DNA from 4 places in the Pseudomonas sp. DC1.2 genome. Region 2 is predicted to be linked to each of the others. Evidence: predicted binding sites of a transcription regulator. Region 2 holds the regulator's gene; each other region holds the start of a gene.
What was found. Region 2 encodes FliA, which starts transcription of late flagellar genes. Its sites were predicted from a motif close to CTAAAGTTTNNNNNNNNNNNGCCGNTAA; they were not measured.
Positions count from the first base shown of each region.

Region 1 (4,474 bases), 620 kb from region 2:
GGGCAAATCGCTCGGCGCTGGATGGGGTCTTGGGTAGGACGCAACAAGAATTGGCTGAAGTTCGTTGACCAAGGGTCGATCCTGTTAGTGGTCTACGGGGCGTTCAGCGAGGCAGTGAACGAAGGTATTTGGCACCAGATCCCGCTCTGGGAGCTGGCCGGGCTGGTCGTGGCCTGCTGCGTGTTGCTGGCGCTGGTATTGCTGGCGTCCACTGTAGTTGGCAAAGCCTTTGGCTTCAGCCAGGAAGACCGCATCACGATTCTGTTTTGCGGTTCGAAGAAAAGCCTGGCGACCGGCGTGCCGATGGCCCAAGTGTTGTTCGCCGGGAGCACCATGGGGGTGTTGATTTTGCCGCTGATGCTGTTTCATCAAATACAGTTGATGGTTTGCGCAGTGCTGGCGCAGAAATATGCCAAGCGCCAGGAGTCAGTGGCTGAACTGATGGGGCAGGTGGATCCTTGATCATCAGCATTGGGTCTGCCAACAGGCCTGGGGATTTCTCAGGCGCGCGCTGATCGTACTGATTGTGGCGGTCTGCGGCCTGCGACGCGTGAGCGCGCCGCAGGCCTTGAGAGCACACGCTCTACATGTTGAATCAAGACACCACGGAGCGCAGTTCACCTGCCAACAACGAAAGCTCGTCAGCGGTAACGGCGTTATCTTCTATGCCCTCCATCAACACGACGCTGCCGTTACGAATCTCCGTTACGTTGCGGTTAATGTCTTCCGATACGGCATGCTGCTGAACTGCCGCACTGGCGATCTGGGTGTTCATGCCGACAATCCGCTTAACGCCTTCATTGATGGCGTCCAGACTTGTCGATGCCTGATCGGCAGAGGCAATGCAATCCTGCGCTCTGTCCTTGCCGGCCTTCATTTGCTCTACGGCCGCTGACGTCGCGAGTTGCAACTCTTGAATGATTCGACGGATTTCTTCAGTCGAACGCTGTGTGCGTGACGCCAGGGTTCGAACTTCGTCGGCGACGACGGCAAAGCCACGGCCTTGTTCCCCGGCGCGGGCCGCTTCGATGGCCGCATTCAACGCTAGCAGGTTGGTTTGATCGGCGATGTTGCGGATCACCTCAATGACGCCACCAATCTCTTGGCTGTGTACGGCAAGCGCTGAAACTTTTTGCGCGCTGAGTTCAACTTCGTTGGCCAAGGCTTCAATCGTCACCCGAGTGTCCTGCATCACCACCAAGCCGCTGCTTGAGGCGTGGCTGGCTTGCTCAGCTGCGTGGGCGGCACCTTCAGTGTTCTGCGCCACGTCGGCAACGCTTGCGGTCATCTCGTTTATCGCCGTGGCGACTTGCTCGGTTTCACCCTGTTGTGAGTTCATCGATTGCTTCGCACGATCAATGGACAATCCCAAGCGGGAGGCCGCCTCTGATACCGACTGAGAACTACGCTCGACTTGAGCCAGCGAAGTACCAAAAGCCTGCACCATGTGATTTAGGCCATTCCCCACGTCCGCCATTTCATCTTTCCCTCGCACCTGGACGCGAGCCCTGAGATCGCCCTGAGCGATAAGACGCGTGGCGCTCAGCACCTCATCAATGGCTCTGCGCATCGCACTGTAGATACCGCTGAACGCATAAATCAGCAGCAACCCCATGAAGGTAAACATGGCCAGGATCAACGTCCTCTCAGAGGATTTCTTTTGGATTCTTTGTTCCAGCACCTCAAACAGCGCGTCCTGCAGGATGTCCTGAGCCTTGTACAACTCGGCGACAACAGCATTGCCCTTCGCCAGCAAACCCTGCGTGCCGCCCACGTTGTCACGTGTCGCACCGATCAGCGCCTCGAGGTCACTGCGCAAGCTGTCCAGATTCGTGAGAGAGCTAGTCACCGGCAACTGAATTTTATCGGCGAGTGCCGGCTCTTTACGGCGCAGGAGGCTTAGGCTTTGCTGAAGGTCTTTGCGCATCTGCGTCTCTTGCTTGAGCAGTGACTTCAGCGAAAACCGGGTGCTATCGCTCAGCGGTTGCCCCTCCCGCAGACCACTGGCCATGCCGCGGAGCTGGCCCACGACATTGATTTGCCGCGGTAGCCGCAAGGTGCTCTGGTCGATCATGAACAGCGACGCGTAATCTTCATCCAGCACCATTCCTGAGGTGGCCGAGACGAAATACACGAAATTCAACGTCTCTGTCAGTTGATCGTTCCAATCGTCGAACGCCTTGGTCTGGCTGGCATCGACTTTTACCCCATCAATCAGCCGCTGCGCCCCTGAGCGCAAGCGTTGTACGCGGTCACCGGTTTCGAGCTCCGCGTTGAATCGTCGGTCAGTGGTTTCAAGTTTCGAGAACGCGTCTTGCAACTTTGCCTGATTGGCTGACAGGTCGGCTTGAGCCGTTGAGTCGCTGCTCAGCAGGCGGTTCGTTAAGGCCCGCTGCAACATTGATAACCGTGGCTTCTTCGTCCACCTCATGGCGCGATAGCGCTTCTTACTGAGAGTCCGCGGGCGGCTTGAGGGTGGTCCGTGAAAACGTAAGTAAATAAAATTTCATTGAGGCTTTCGACGGCGATGCTAATAACTTTAAATAAACTTGTACATTTATTAAAAGTTGTACAAGTTTGAGCGTTTTTGGGAGAGTGATGCCGTTGTGGCATCAGTGTGTTTGCCACGCCCGCAGGATGCCTGCGTCTTGCGCCAAACCGCGGTTTAGAGCGGTGTCGGCGCGCTGGAGTTAGGGGCGCTGCCGTCGTGCTTTGAATCGAAAAAGTCCTGCTCTGCATTAAATGCCGCCTTGTGCGGCACCCCTAATCGTCTTTCCGCAAACGCAAACGTGACGACTGCCGCGGCCGACTATTGCGTCCCGCGTGTGCTCGCAAGAAAACCAACTCAGAAAAAAACCTGAAAAAAAATTCATTTGGCGGGGAACAGGGTGAACGGTCTGGTACAGCAGACTGAGTTCAACCAGCCAACAGTGTGTTGGCTGAACTCAATACTGGAGATGTTTTTATGCACGGCCTGAAGGTTTTTTTGCTGGTGACGTTAATGAGTGCTTCTGTAGCAGCGATGGCGGAAGGCGGTGGCGATACCGTCATGGCCAAGATGGAAGCTGCACGAGAATCCGCCATGACCACGTACCAACAGTCAGACACTGATACTGCCATCGCCGATAATCAGAACACTTCGCTTGATGAAGCCGCACGGTCGAATTGATCGCGGGCACATTGCTTTAAATCTACGAAATTAGTCGTTGCATCGGTTTAATAATCGAGGATCAATAGTCCATGACCTGCCAATCTTCCACGACAGCAAACTACAGCATTGTGTTGGTTAACTACAAAACACTTGAACTGACTAAAACGTGTCTCATGCTGTTGCAGGATGCTTTGCGGGGTACGGGTGTTCCGGTGATTGTGGTCGATAACAACTCTGACGATGAGAGCAGTGATTACTTGCGCACAGTGGACTGGATTCAACTGCTCGAACGCAAGAGCCCCTATCGCGAGCCTGGCAATATTGCCCATGGCCGGGCGCTGGATCTCGCTTTAGAGCATGTTGAAACCGATTACCTGTTTCTGTTGCATAGCGATACTTTTATTTACGATCCTTCTGTATTCACCATGATGATAAGTGAGTGCAGTGGTGCGCGCGAAGTGGCGGCCGTCGGATGCCTGGAGCAACTGGATCGTGGTGTCGCTCGTTCAACCTGGCGACTTATTTCACGTTTTTTCAAACACTACTCTCGACGCTCTTTATTAGCGTTGGGTATCGAGGTAAGAGCACCAAAACCCTACAGAGAAAAGCATCTGAAGAGCTTTTGTACGCTGTGGAATGCGGCGCTCATCAAGAAGCACGGGTTTCACTTTCAAATGGATGATCGTAATCCAGGTTATGAGTTGCAAGACAGGATGGTTGCGCGGGGTTATCAGATCGGTTTTATATCGCCGCGGAAGATGTTTACCTACCTTGATCATATTCAAAGTGGCACCGTTGCAGCGATGGGGGGTTATTCCTCCAGCCACCGAAGAGTCAAGAAATATGAACAGGTCACACAACAGCGGACATTGAAGGCTTACTAGTTTGATAAAACCAGTGTGCTATTCCGTTGTGTGTTTGGACATCGTTACATTGAGCGCTTCGGAGACAAGAGCGGTCAGTATGGGCTTGGCGCTCGACTGCATCGTGTTACCAATTTCGGGTTGGCGCTCTACGACTTTACCCGCGTATTTTGATGCTCGACCTTCAGCGGCGAGTGACGACAACTCTTCTTCAGAGAATGATTTTTCATAGGCTTGCGCGATGTTTTCATCCCACTTGGGTTGGTACTGGGGCAGCAATGCGTTGATTTCGTCAGACACGGCGCTTGCAGCACCCGCACTGCCCAATGTTGAGGTAATCAGTGCGTAGGTTGCCGTTCGCTTGGCGACCGAGAGTGCGATGTCGTGGAGGTTTCGGCCTATCTGGGCCTGCGCAACGAACGTGCGGGCATCCTTTAGTGAGGCTGTTTCAGCGGACACG
Region 1 is NZ_CP133782.1:2,351,348-2,355,821, forward strand. It holds gene RHM68_RS10735 (bile acid:sodium symporter family protein) at 1-462, shown strand, start outside; gene RHM68_RS10740 (methyl-accepting chemotaxis protein) at 596-2,401, opposite strand; gene RHM68_RS10745 (co-regulatory protein PtrA N-terminal domain-containing protein) at 2,966-3,169, shown strand; gene RHM68_RS10750 (glycosyltransferase family 2 protein) at 3,241-4,035, shown strand; gene RHM68_RS10755 (hypothetical protein) at 4,054-4,474, opposite strand, start outside.
Region 1: a site for FliA is predicted at 2,516-2,543, ahead of RHM68_RS10740 (methyl-accepting chemotaxis protein). Genes of this name have one in related genera too.

Region 2 (4,474 bases):
TCCAAAGCATTGTAGGGACTGAGGCGGAGCTACCAGTTATCACTCTGGAGCCAAGGTTGGAACAGATATTGCTCAATAGTCTGCAGAAGGCAGGACAAGGCTCGGAAGAGGGCGTTCTGCTGGAGCCAAGCATGGCAGAGAAGCTGCAGCGCTCGTTGATCGAAGCCGCGCAGCGTCAAGAGATGCAAGGTCAACCGGTGATTCTGCTGGTGGCCGGTCCGGTTCGCGCGATGCTTTCGCGATTCGGTCGGCTGGCAGTGCCGGGTTTGCACGTGTTGGCTTATCAGGAAATTCCTGACAACAAGCAAGTGACCATCGTTGCGACAGTAGGGCCCAACGGCTGAGGTAGTGGTTTATGCAAGTTAAGCGTTTTTTCGCCGCCGATATGCGTCAGGCCATGAAACTGGTTCGTGATGAGTTGGGGGCTGATGCCGCCATCATTGGTAATCGCCGGATCGCTGGCGGTGTCGAACTAACGGCTGCCCTGGATTACAAGCTGTCGGCGCTGGCGCCGCGTGTTCCGAACATTGAACTCGAAGATGAATTGCGCAAGACGCAGTCGCGGATCGTCACTGCCCAGGCCGAGCTGAGCCTGCGTGGCGAGGGCGAAACCGAAGGCGACCAGACCACCAATCGCCAACTGTTTGCCGGTCTGCCGTTGACCGCCGCTGAGCCGCTGGTCGAGCCGACTTACACTCAGCCGCGGCGCCCTGCGCCGGCCCCGGCCTACGCCGCTGGCGGTGTCGATCCGCGAGCATTTGACTCGATGCGTTTCGAACTCAATAGCTTGCGCGAGTTGATGGAAGTACAGCTTGGCTCCCTGGCCTGGAATCAACTGCAAGGCAGTCGCCCCGCCCAGGCTAATCTCTGGCGTCGCTTGCAACGCATAGGCCTGTCTGGCCCGCTGTCGCGCGATCTGCTGGCGATGATTTCTGACATTGAAGAACCCCGTCAGGCCTGGCGCATGTTGTTGGCGCACCTGGCGCGGATGATCGCCACCCCCGAAGTCGAACCTCTGGAAGAGGGTGGCGTGATTGCGATGGTCGGCCCTGCGGGCATGGGCAAGACGACGACGCTGGCCAAACTGGCGGCCCGTTATGTACTCAAGTACGGCGCGCAGAGCATCGCGCTGGTGAGCATGGACAGCTACCGCATTGGCGCTCAGGAGCAACTCAAGACCCTGGGCCGGATTCTCAATGTGTCGGTGACCCACGTCGATCCGGGTCAGTCCCTGGCGCAGGCGCTGGATCCACTGTTGCGCAAACGCGTGGTGCTGATCGACACCGCCGGCCTCCAGGCCAGCGACCCGGCGCTGCGCATGCAACTTGAAAGCCTGGCCGGCCGTGGCATCAAATCGAAGAATTATCTAGTGCTGGCAACCACCAGCCAGAAGCAGGTCCTGGCGGCCGCTTATCACAGTTACAAGCGTTGCGGTCTGGCTGGGTGCATCCTGACTAAATTGGATGAAACGGCGAGTCTGGGCGAGGTGTTGAGCCTGGCCATCAGTCATGAATTGCCGGTGGCGTATCTCACCGACGGCCCGCGGATTCCGGATGATTTGCATCTGCCGCGTCGTCACCAGTTGGTCAGTCGCGCGGTGAGCGTGCAAATGCAGGAAGAGCCCAGCGAAGAAGCTATGGCTGATATGTTCGCTGATATCTACCACAGCCCGACCAAACAGGTCGGCTGAGGTATTCATCAACAGTTTTTGTACCTACATCGATGGCCTGCCATGCATTGTTCCGATGGTGAACGCGCAGCCAGTAATGTGGCCTCCGTCTAAGTAAGACAAGGTAAAGAAATAACATGGGCAGCATGCATCCCGTACAGGTGATCGCGGTGACCGGCGGCAAAGGTGGCGTCGGGAAGACTAACGTGTCAGTAAACTTGTCCCTGGCTCTAGCTGAGCTTGGCCGACGGGTCATGCTGCTGGACGCTGACTTGGGATTGGCCAACGTCGACGTTCTACTGGGTCTCACACCCAAACGGACGCTGGCCGACGTGATTGAAGGTCGCTGCGAGCTGCGCGACGTTTTGTTGCAGGGCCCTGGCGGTATTCGGATCGTTCCCGCGGCGTCCGGCACGCAGAGCATGGTGCATCTGACACCGGCCCAACACGCCGGCCTGATTCAGGCGTTCAGCGATATCGGTGACAACCTTGACGTCCTGGTGATCGACACGGCCGCAGGCATTGGTGACTCGGTCGTCAGTTTCGTGCGCGCTGCGCAAGAAGTGCTGCTGGTGGTCTGTGACGAGCCGACCTCGATCACGGATGCCTACGCCTTGATCAAACTGCTAAACCGCGATTACGGCATGAACCGCTTCCGGGTCCTGGCCAACATGGCACAGAGCCCGCAGGAAGGTCGCAACCTGTTCGCCAAGTTGACCAAGGTCACAGACCGTTTCCTTGACGTCGCCTTACAATACGTCGGCGCCGTGCCTTATGACGAAAGCGTGCGCAAAGCCGTGCAGAAGCAGCGCGCCGTCTACGAAGCCTTTCCGCGTTCCAAGTGCTCACTGGCGTTCAAAGCCATTGCACAAAAGGTCGACACTTGGCCGCTGCCCGCCAACCCGCGCGGCCACCTGGAGTTTTTTGTCGAGCGTCTCGTGCAACAAACCGCAGGGCCCGTCCTATGACATCAAGTGGCTACAACCTCTACAAGAAGTCTGCACGTGACTCACAATACGAGCTGATTGAGCGTTACGCGCCACTGGTCAAACGCATTGCTTACCATTTGCTGGCGCGTCTGCCGGCCAGTGTCCAGGTCGAAGACCTGATCCAGGCCGGTATGATCGGGCTACTGGAAGTCTCAACCAAATACGACGCCAGCAAAGGTGCCAGCTTTGAGACCTACGCGGGCATTCGAATCCGCGGCGCGATGCTTGATGAAGTCCGCAAGGGCGACTGGGCACCACGTTCCGTTCACCGCAATACGCGAATGGTGAGCGACGCAATTCGTTCTATTGAAGCTAAAACCGGCCGTGACGCTAAAGATCACGAGGTTGCGGCCGAACTCCAATTGAGTCTCGACGATTATTACGGGATTTTGAACGATACCTTGGGCAGTCGGCTCTTCAGTTTTGACGACCTGTTGCAGGACGGCGAACACGAAGGACTGCACGAGGATGGCGCCAGTGCTCATACGGAGCCGTCACGTGATCTGGAAGATGAACGGTTCCAGGCCGCGCTGGCGGACGCGATTGCCAATTTGCCGGAGCGTGAGCGGCTGGTGTTGGCGCTGTACTACGACGAAGAGCTGAACCTCAAGGAAATCGGTGAGGTCCTGGGGGTCAGCGAATCGCGGGTCAGCCAGTTACATAGCCAGTGCGCGGCCCGTTTGCGGGGGCGTTTGGGGGAGTGGCGAGCGCGCTGAAGGCAGTGTGGGGGACACTGCGAACGAGGCTGGTGCGGTGATGAACGGCACCGGTCTTGCTCTGTTGTGCTCCACGCAGTCATCGAGTGCTTTGCCGGATTGATTGAAATGGCGCGTCCAGGTGCTGGGCGCGTTTAAGACTGCTTGGAGGTCGAATTGGACAAGAACATGAAAATCCTCATCGTTGATGACTTCTCAACGATGCGGCGGATCATTAAAAACCTGTTGCGTGACCTTGGGTTCACCAACACGGTCGAGGCTGACGATGGCATTACTGCCATTCCGGTTCTCAACAGCGGGAGCATCGACTTTCTGGTAACGGACTGGAACATGCCTGGCATGACCGGTATCGATCTGCTGCGTCATGTACGTGCCGATGAAAAGCTCAAGCACCTGCCGGTGCTGATGGTGACCGCTGAAGCCAAGCGCGAGCAGATCATCGAAGCGGCCCAGGCCGGTGTTAACGGCTATGTGGTCAAACCCTTCACGGCCCAGGCGTTGAAAGACAAAATCGAGAAAATTTTCGAACGCATCGGTTGAGAAACTGCGCCACGGGGGAGCTATGGAGCATAACGAATCTTCACAGGGCGATTTTGAATCGACCCTGAAAAAACATGCGCGCGAACTGGTCGACAGCCTTGAAAAAGGTAAATTCGGCGATGCTGTGCAACTGATCCATGAGCTCAATCAGACCCGTGACCGAGGCCTGTATCAGGAAGTGGGTAAGCTCACTCGTGAGCTGCATAGCGCGATTGTCAATTTTCAGATCGATCCGCACATGCCGCAAGCCGAGGAAGTGTCACAGATCACGGACGCCACCGAGCGTTTGGGTTACGTGGTCAAGCTGACTGAGGCCGCCGCTAACCGCACCATGGACCTGGTGGAAAACGCCACGCCGCTGGTCAATGGTCTGAGCCAGGAAGCTCAGGCGTTGAGCACCGACTGGGGACGGTTCATGCGTCGCGAAGTCGGGGCCGAAGAGTTCCGCGAGCTGGCTCGGCGAGTCGACGGTTTCCTGACACGCAGCAGCGAAGACAATCGCGTGGTGTCGAGCAACCTCAACGACATTCTGCTGGCCCAGGATTACCAGGACCTCACCG
Region 2 is NZ_CP133782.1:1,729,807-1,734,280, forward strand. It holds gene flhA (flagellar biosynthesis protein FlhA) at 1-344, shown strand, start outside; gene flhF (flagellar biosynthesis protein FlhF) at 356-1,690, shown strand; gene fleN (flagellar synthesis regulator FleN) at 1,807-2,637, shown strand; gene fliA (RNA polymerase sigma factor FliA) at 2,634-3,374, shown strand; gene RHM68_RS07820 (chemotaxis response regulator CheY) at 3,543-3,914, shown strand; gene RHM68_RS07825 (protein phosphatase CheZ) at 3,937-4,474, shown strand, end outside.

Region 3 (4,474 bases), 2.8 Mb from region 2:
GGCAACGCGCTCTGGGTGCTGGCGGCCGCCCCTGCAGGCGCTGCATCTGCAAGCGTGTCTTGGCCTCAGTCTTGATGACTGCTTAACGCACAACATCCAAGGCTGTGAGCGTGTACACGCTACTTGTTTTGTTCGACGTCGACTCCAGAATCAGGGAAACCCCCAAGTCCTCGATAAACGCGTTGGAGGTTTTACTGTTGTCATGTTCGCACTCAAGCGCGATGGCATCGCCGGTCAGCGAGGCGAATACTTGCCGGGCAGGGAAGCGCTGACCCACGGTGCAAGTCGTCGACAGTTTTATGGGTTTGTCGGTTGGCCGGGCAGGCACTTCTTCCATGACCAGGCGAGCGCTCAACGTTTGGCCGGGGCTCCAGCTCGTCGGGGTCTTAACCTCAAGTTCGCGGGTGAGCAACACGCGTCCATCGCCTATGCCGTTCATTTTCGACTTCAACTGAATCAGGCCCGCCTGGGTGAGACGCTCGACGTGGAAGGCTTCGCTGTAGATCTCATTCTTCTTCAGCAAGCCGCCGTCTGCGGTGTACTCAATCGTCACCGGACGATCATTGACCTTATCGCCGGTCTTGGTGGCGTAGGTGTAGCTCAGTGTTTTGAATTTCGGTATGAGCAGAGGCGAGTCGAGGCGCTTGAGCACTTCTTCCGGTACGGCGACCCCGGTAATGCTTGTATCCGGTTGTGGCTGAGGATAATCAGCCGGCGCGATGTCCGGGCGCAGTTGGGCGAGCATCGCACCGTCAACGGCGCCCTGCACGGAACAATTGACCCGTGATTGATTGCCCTGCTTGCCTTCCGCCTCAACGATCAAGACGCGTTCTACACGTTTGCTACCCGGCGCCGTGCCTGGCTGCGGCTGGATGACTCGCCATTGGTCACCGACCTTGATTTCACTGCGCACATAGGACGAGCCTACATTCTGCAATTGCTTGGGCTGCTCCATCAACGGCGCGAGGCGCTTGGCCACTTCGTTTACGCTGCCTTCAACAATGAAGCCCCAGTAATAGTAGTGACCCAGTTGGCCGAGGTCGCTGCTCTCGTCGACATAGGACAACAGTTTCATACCGGCAACGACCGGCGTACCGAGCAGAGGCATCGAATTTTCCGGGCTGCTGCCGCGATTTTTGACGGTTATCCACGCCGCATTTTTTTCCTGCTTAAGCGGCGCAAACGCCCCCCACGCGTCGCGGTGGGTGTTCAGGCTGGCGAAGAAACTGGCATCGCAGCGAGTGAAGGCTTTGAGCGTTTCGGTCAACGCGGCATCGCTGGCTTGGGCGGCGGTGGGCAGGAATAGGGCGCAAGCGAGGAGCAGGGCAGTGGACGGCAACTTCATCGAACAGGATGTCCTTATCAGTGGGCTGCGCGGATTAGCAGCATATGGCCATTATCTGGAAATTGGAGGGTGAGCTCCAGTCGTTCATGGGCAAGTGACCATCGTCCACCGGGCTTTTTTACCTGCTTTACACGCCAAACAGCCGACTGCCTGCCGGGACAACGCTGTTGAAAGGATCGCTTGGAGTGGCCTCATCCTCACTGAGGTCGAGCACCGACTGCGGCTAGATCTCCAGTGCCCGCTCACAAAACTATGTGCCGTTAGGGTATTCAGTCTCAATGCGAAGCCTTTTTTCTCCAGGCTGTTGAACTCAAAGGAAAAGGCTTGTAAAGTGCGCCCCGCAGTAAGTCACCCCGAAGGGTTTCTGCTCCCCAAGCAGGAATCTGAAATAAGTTGCAAATCATTGTCTTGAAAGCAATTTAGGGGGTTGACAGAGGTGCTTAAAATTGTAGAATAGCGCGCCTCAGACACACGAACGCAGCGATGCGAACGCGTTGAAGAGGTGGAAAAGTTTCACTGTTGTAATTGAAATATGCAGTTCCGTGATAGCTCAGTCGGTAGAGCAAATGACTGTTAATCATTGGGTCCCAGGTTCGAGTCCTGGTCACGGAGCCAATTTCAAGCCGGGGTATAGCGCAGTCCGGTAGCGCGCCTGCTTTGGGAGCAGGATGTCAGGAGTTCGAATCCCCTTACCCCGACCATTTTTGGGTCGTTAGCTCAGTTGGTAGAGCAGTTGGCTTTTAACCAATTGGTCGTAGGTTCGAATCCCACACGACCCACCATTTTTGAAACCAGTTAACGCTGGAATCAGATCTTAAGATCAGACGCCAAAAGCGCTGATCGAAGAAGGTGACTTGTAAAGGTCATCTTTTTACCGGGGTATAGCGCAGTCTGGTAGCGCGCCTGCTTTGGGAGCAGGATGTCAGGAGTTCGAATCCCCTTACCCCGACCATATTAAAAATCCTCGTATCGAAAGATACGGGGATTTTTTTTGGTCTGGCGAAAAGAACACTTCAGTCGTCATACAACCGGCCGATAACGAGCTAGCGAGGCACAGACAGCGCCTCTTTCTCCAGCCAATAACAAAGAAAAGGCGCTCGTTATGTTTCTTCGTCAGCTGAATATTGCCCCGCGTGCTGCGCTTGGGTTTGCCCTGATCGCTGTGCTGGTTGCCTTGCTCGGGGTTTTTGCCCTGAGGCAGATGTCGAGCATCCGTGATAACGAGGTGGCGGTAGAGACCCAATGGCTGCCGAGTATTCGTGGCGGTGACGAAATCCGCGAAATTATGCTGCGCATTCGTACCATTTCCTTACGGATGGCCCTGGATCAGGACCCAAAGAACATCGCGCAGTACCGCACTCAGATGGACACGCGGGACAAGGAACTGAGCGATAAAATCACCGCTTACGACAAATTGGTCACCACCGCCGAAGGTAAAGCGCTGTATGACCAGTTTAAAACCACCTTCAATGCTTATCGTGCTGGCATCGCCCAGTCGTTCGCCTTGGCCGAGCAAGGGCGGCGTGACGAGCTGACCAAATTGTTATTGCTGGATATGAAAACCGTCGTCGATGGTTCTGGTAAACAACTCAACGACCTGGCTGAGTTGTTCGCCAAACAGGTGGCGACGGAAAGCCAGACCTCCCTGGCGCACTACGAAACGTCGCGAATGATTGTCAGCCTGTTCATTGCGTTGGCGGCACTGGCGACGGTTGCGTTGGCGATGCTGCTGACTCGCAGTATCGTGCGCCCGTTGAATGAAGCCCTGCAGGCCGCAGAAAGCGTGGCACAGGGCGATCTAACCAAGCCTATCGAAACCCACGGTAACGATGAAGTGAGCCGTTTGCTCAAGGCCTTGGCGACCATGCAGCAAAACCTGCGTGAAACCCTGCAAGGCATCAGTGGTTCGGCGACTCAACTGACCAAGGCGGCAGATGAGCTGAACGCTGTGACCCTCGACAGTACTCAAGGCTTGCAGCAGCAAAATAACGAAATCGAACAGGCCGCCACGGCGGTCAACGAAATGACCGCTGCCGTGGAAGAGGTCGCCCGCAATGCGGTGTCCACCTCCGATGCCACTCGCCAGTCCAGCGAGTCAGCGCAATTGGGGCAGCAGCGGGTCAGCGAAACTGCGAGCGCCATCAGTGCCTTGGCCAATGACGTGCAGCACACTGGCGAGTTGGTGCAGTCCCTGGCCAATCAGTCTCAAGACATCGGCAAGGTGTTGGATGTGATTCGAGCCATCGCCGAGCAAACCAACTTGCTGGCGCTTAATGCGGCGATAGAAGCGGCGCGTGCCGGAGAGAGTGGGCGAGGTTTCGCGGTGGTGGCCGATGAAGTGCGCGCACTGGCGCATCGCACGCAGCAGTCGACCCAGGAAATCGAACAGATGGTGCTTGGCATGCGTAATGGTTCGAGCCTGGCGTTGGACTCCATGCAGGCGAGCGCTTCGCGGACGGCCAGCACCTTGGTACTGGCCGAGCGAGCAGGCGAGGCGCTCCAGACCATCACCGCCTCGGTGCATGAGATTCATGAACGTAATCTGGTGATCGCCAGTGCTGCCGAAGAACAAGCTCAAGTGGCGCGGGAAGTCGATCGCAATCTGGTGAACATTCGAGACCTGTCGGTACGTTCCGCCGCGGGCGCTGACCAGACCAACGCCTCCAGCCATCAGTTGTCGACACTGGCCAACGCACTGCAAAGCATGGTGCAACGCTTTCGGGTGTAAATCCTTCAGGCGAAAAAAAGCCCCGCTCATTTAGAGCGGGGCGGGTTACGTTCAGCCAGCGTCTGCGGGTAGTTGGGTATCAGTGCAGCTTGAGCCGCGGCTCAGTCCCGCGCCCGATCTTGCTGCCCAGCATCAGCATCGCCGTGCGGAATACGCCGTAAAGCGCCACCTGGTGCATGCGATACAGCGACACGTAAAACATCCGCGCCAACCAGCCTTCGAGCATCACACTGCCGGTCAGGTTGCCCATCAAGTTACCCACAGCCGAAAAACGCGACAGCGAAATCAGCGAGCCGTAATCCGTGTACTTGTACGAAGGCAGAGGCTTGCCTTCTATTCGCAGCTTCAGGGATTTGGCCAGCAACGATGCTTGTTGATGCGCCGCCTGGGCGCGTGGCGGC
Region 3 is NZ_CP133782.1:4,731,822-4,736,295, reverse strand. It holds gene RHM68_RS21435 (hypothetical protein) at 83-1,345, opposite strand; tRNA gene RHM68_RS21430 (tRNA-Asn) at 1,885-1,960, shown strand; tRNA gene RHM68_RS21425 (tRNA-Pro) at 1,970-2,046, shown strand; tRNA gene RHM68_RS21420 (tRNA-Lys) at 2,052-2,127, shown strand; tRNA gene RHM68_RS21415 (tRNA-Pro) at 2,221-2,297, shown strand; gene RHM68_RS21410 (methyl-accepting chemotaxis protein) at 2,448-4,073, shown strand; gene RHM68_RS21405 (NAD(P)/FAD-dependent oxidoreductase) at 4,153-4,474, opposite strand, start outside.
Region 3: a site for FliA is predicted at 2,357-2,384, ahead of RHM68_RS21410 (methyl-accepting chemotaxis protein). Genes of this name have one in related genera too.

Region 4 (4,474 bases), 2.1 Mb from region 2:
CCTTCGAGCCAGCCCAGGCCGCCGCGACCGTTGAGTTCGATAAACGACGGGTTGACTACGTCCTTGACTGGCGAATCCCATCCCATACGCACGTTGCCTACCGAGGCGTGCAGGACGTTCATCCCTCGTGTCGGCACCACCGAGAGTTTCAGGGTGCCGTTATCGATATCAACGATGCTGACACCCTCCTGGCGACCACCGTGCAGCGTGCGCAGGGTCACAGAAAAGGGTTTGTCGGTTTTTACGCCCAGTTGCTGACTGGTGATTTGCCAGTTCTGGGCTGCTTTGTCGGTATCGAGCAGGACGTAATCCCAGGCCATGGCATGGGAGGCAGCGGACAGCGCGCCAAGAGCAACGATGAGTTTGAGCGGGATCATGAGAGGAGCCTTTCTTGGAGTTGTGCCGTTTTTATAGACTTGAAGAAACGTTTCAGCAAGCTCAAAAGCTCGACAACAACCGGAAAACTCACGCCGCACGCTCAATCGCCACGCCTTGTTCAATGGGCTCGGCCAGCATCACCGGCCACTGCGCGAGGACGCTCAGGGCACCATCGATGGTGAATCAGTGGGCGCACCTGCGCGATATCGGCAAGCGGGTTGATCCGAGACGTGGGGATAAGTCTGAAAAATGAGGCGATTCCATCGCGAACAGGCTCGCTCCTACATTGGATTGGCGGTGATCACACGTTGAGTGTGAACACCAAACAACCCCTGGGGGGAGTCAGCTCGCGAAAGCTATTTCAAAGGCACTTCAACGAAACCGGTCAACCTCTTGGCGTAATTCCGCCGCCAGTGACTCAAGTTCCTTGGCGGTAATCGCCAGGTTCGACACCACTTCCCGCTGCTCACTGTTGGCCAATGCAATGCTTTGCAAATTACTGCTGAGCAACGTCGCGGTGCTGCTTTGTTCCTGCGTCGCAGTGGTGATCGCTGCAAACTGCTGACCGGCCGAGCGGCTTTGCTCATCGATCCGCGCCAAGGCCGAAGCCACATTGGCATTACGCGACAAGCCTTCTTGCATCAGGACATTGCCCTGCTCCATGGTGCTGATGGCGTGGCCGGTTTCCTGCTGGATGCTCTGGATCATGCTAGAAATTTCGTCCGTCGCCTGACGCGTGCGTGAGGCCAGGTTACGCACCTCATCGGCCACCACCGCAAAACCACGGCCCTGCTCACCGGCACGGGCCGCTTCGATGGCAGCGTTTAACGCCAACAGGTTGGTCTGATCGGCAATCGACTTAATCACCCCGACGATGCCGCCGATTTCCTGAGAACGCTGACCCAAGGTATTGATCACCGTTGCAGTGCTATTCAACGCACTGGCGATTTGCTCCAGAGAGGAAGACGCTTCGTCCATGGACGTGCGACCAATCTGAGTTTGCTGTGCGTTTTCCTGAGCCAGTCGCTGGGTGCTGCCCATGTTGTCGGCAATGTCCAGAGACGTGGCACTGAATTCTTCCACGGCACCCGCCATGCTGGTAATTTCGCCGGACTGCTGCTCCATCCCTTCATATGCCCCGCCGGACAGACCGGACAACGCCTGGGCACGACTGTTGACCTCTTGCGAGGCTTTGCGGATGTGCTCGACCATGGTCGACAGGGCTTGGCTCATCTGGTTGAAGGCGCGGGCCAACTGACCAATTTCGTCGTTGCTCGACACGTTCAGGCGCACGCTCAAATCACCGGCGCCCAAGGCTTCCGCCTGACGCACCAGGTCGCCCAGCGGCGCGAGTTTGCTGCGCAGCAACCAGACTGCCGAACCAACGGCGATCAACATCGCCAGCAGACTGCCAATCGCCAATTGAATACCAACGCTCCAGGTCAAGGCGTTGATTTCCGATTGCGGCATGCTCGCGACAACCGACCACGGCCCACCGTCAAACGGCACGGCTACGCTGTAGAAGCCTTCGGACTTGTCGCTCCAAAAATCACCCTTACCCGGCGTTTTTGCCAGCGCAACGATGGCCGGAACCGCTTGATCCAACGCCTGCACACCGGCAATTGGCACCAGCCATTTTTTCTGTTCGTCCATCAGCGCCAGTGAGCCGGTCTTACCGATACGGAAGCGTTTGAGGTTTTCGAACTGAGCGTTCTGCGCGTCGGTGTAATCGAATCCTACAAACAACACGGCGATCACCTTACCGCCGGCATCTCGCACGGGGGTGTATTGCGTCATGTAGAAACGATCAAACAGTAGCGCTCGGCCGACGTAACCCTGCCCGGCGATCAGGCGCGCATAGGCCGGGTGGGCGTGATCGAGGAGCGTGCCGATGGCACGAGTACCGTCCTGTTTGCTCAGGGAGGTGCTGACGCGGATAAAATCCTCACCACTGCGGACAAACAATGTCGCCACACCGGCGGTCATCGCTTTGAATTCATCCACTTCCTTGAAGTTGTTGTTCAGCACGTCGCTGCCCAGGTGCAGACCTGGGGTCTGCAAGCCCGCCATGGTCACTGGTTCGTCCGGATGCACACTTAAACCGGCGGTGAAGCGCTTCTCGAAAAGACCACTCAGGCGCTGGGTACTTTCCCGCAGGCTGCCGTGGAACGTGCTCAGTTGATCGGCCAGCAACCGCGCCTCACTGGCGAGGTGCTCTTCGCGGGTGGCGAGGTTGGCGGTGTCCAGCGAACGCAGGGCGAACACGGTACTGCCGCTGATAACAGTCGCCAGTATCACGGCAAGCGCAAGACCAAGCTGTGAGGCGATCCGGGCACGGGGTTGAGACATGACAGCTCCTGGCTGAACGAGCAGATCCTCCGTGATCACACGCTGCGTTCAGCAAAATTTCTAATAAGGGGAATAACGCAGAGCCTGCACGAAGGTTCCACCTGCAGACTTTCGGCGGCAAAGCTGAATACTTGAGTAATGAATAGGGATATGGCTCAAAGCCGCTAGTGTAGCGCCCTCTTCGATTCAGTTCAGGTGCTCGACAACCGGCAGCTCCATGGTGCGGACCTCGCCTTGCAGGAAATCGCTGAGACGACGCAGGCGTTCACCCCCCGGACGGGTTTTCGGCCAGACCAGGTAATAATGCTCACCGCTGGCAACGGCCGTCGGCCACGGCAAACTCAGACGTCCCTGAGCCACATCTTCCGCGACCATCAGCAGGTCGCCCATCGACACGCCGTAACCGCGAGCCGCCGCGATCATGCCCAGTTCCAGAGTATCGAATACCTGTCCACCCTTGAGCGAGACCTGATCGGCCAGGCCCATACGCTCCAGCCAGTTACGCCAATCGCGACGATCCGGCGTCGGGTGCAGCAGCTCGGTGCTGGTCAAGCGCGCAACATCCCACGGCGGGTCCTTCAGCAGATTCGGCGCACCGACAGGAATCAGCTCTTCGCAGAACAGGAAAGTCGCCTCCCAGTCCGGTGGAAAATTCCCGTTGCTGAGGATCACCGCACAGTCGAACGGCTCGTGGTTGAAGTCCACCGTGTCGATGTCCATCCAGGCACTGGTCAATTGCACTTCATTCCCCGGCTGCATATGCCGGAAGCGACTGAGTCGCGCCAGCAGCCAGCGCATGGTCAGAGTAGATGGCGCTTTCATACGCAGAATATCGTCCTCGGCGCGCAAGGTATTACACGCGCGTTCGAGCGCGGTGAAGCCCTCGCGAATGCCGGGGAGGATCAGTCGCGCCGACTCGGTCAATTGCAGGTTGCGTCCACTGCGATGAAACAACCGACAGGCAAAGTGCTCTTCGAGCGTGCGGATATGCCGGCTGACCGCACTTTGGGTAATCGACAGTTCTTCGGCGGCACGAGTAAATGAGCGATGCCGCGCGGCCGCTTCGAATGCGCGCAACGCATATAAGGGAGGAAGACGACGAGACATCAGGAACGCTCCTACAGCAAGATCGGGCCAACTTAGCAGAAACTCTTTTGCATGAGTTTTAATCATGCGATCCATCCTATTTATCCCTTTGTGCAAAGCCCGCAGAGCGCCGAGAATCGTCACTCTCCAGCACTTTTCAATAATCGAGCGTGATGATCATGCAGCATCCAGCACGTACTGAACTCTGGGCCATCCTGCGGCTGGCGGGGCCGTTGATTGCCTCGCAGTTGGCGCACATGCTGATGGTCCTCACTGATACGTTGATGATGGCGCGCCTGAGCCCCGAGGCACTGGCCGGTGGCGGCTTGGGCGCGGCGACTTACTCCTTCGTATCGATTTTCTGTATTGGCGTAATCGCGGCCGTCGGCACGCTGGTGGCAATCCGTCAGGGTGCCGGGGACATCGTCGGAGCCGCACGACTAACCCAGGCAGGCCTGTGGCTGGCGTGGTTGATGGCGCTGGTGGCGGGTCTGCTGCTGTGGAACCTCAAGCCGGTCCTGCTGCTGTTCGGTCAGACCGACGCCAACGTTCACGCTGCAGGGCAGTTTTTACTGATCCTGCCCTTCGCCCTGCCCGGTTATCTGAGCTTCATGGCCCTGCGCGGTTTCACCAGCGCCATCGGTCGGGCGACGCCCGTGAT
Region 4 is NZ_CP133782.1:5,442,781-5,447,254, forward strand. It holds gene RHM68_RS24815 (aldose 1-epimerase family protein) at 1-377, opposite strand, end outside; gene RHM68_RS24820 (hypothetical protein) at 392-631, shown strand; gene RHM68_RS24825 (methyl-accepting chemotaxis protein) at 751-2,727, opposite strand; gene RHM68_RS24830 (LysR substrate-binding domain-containing protein) at 2,914-3,834, opposite strand; gene RHM68_RS24835 (NorM family multidrug efflux MATE transporter) at 3,993-4,474, shown strand, end outside.
Region 4: a site for FliA is predicted at 2,836-2,863, ahead of RHM68_RS24825 (methyl-accepting chemotaxis protein). Genes of this name have one in related genera too.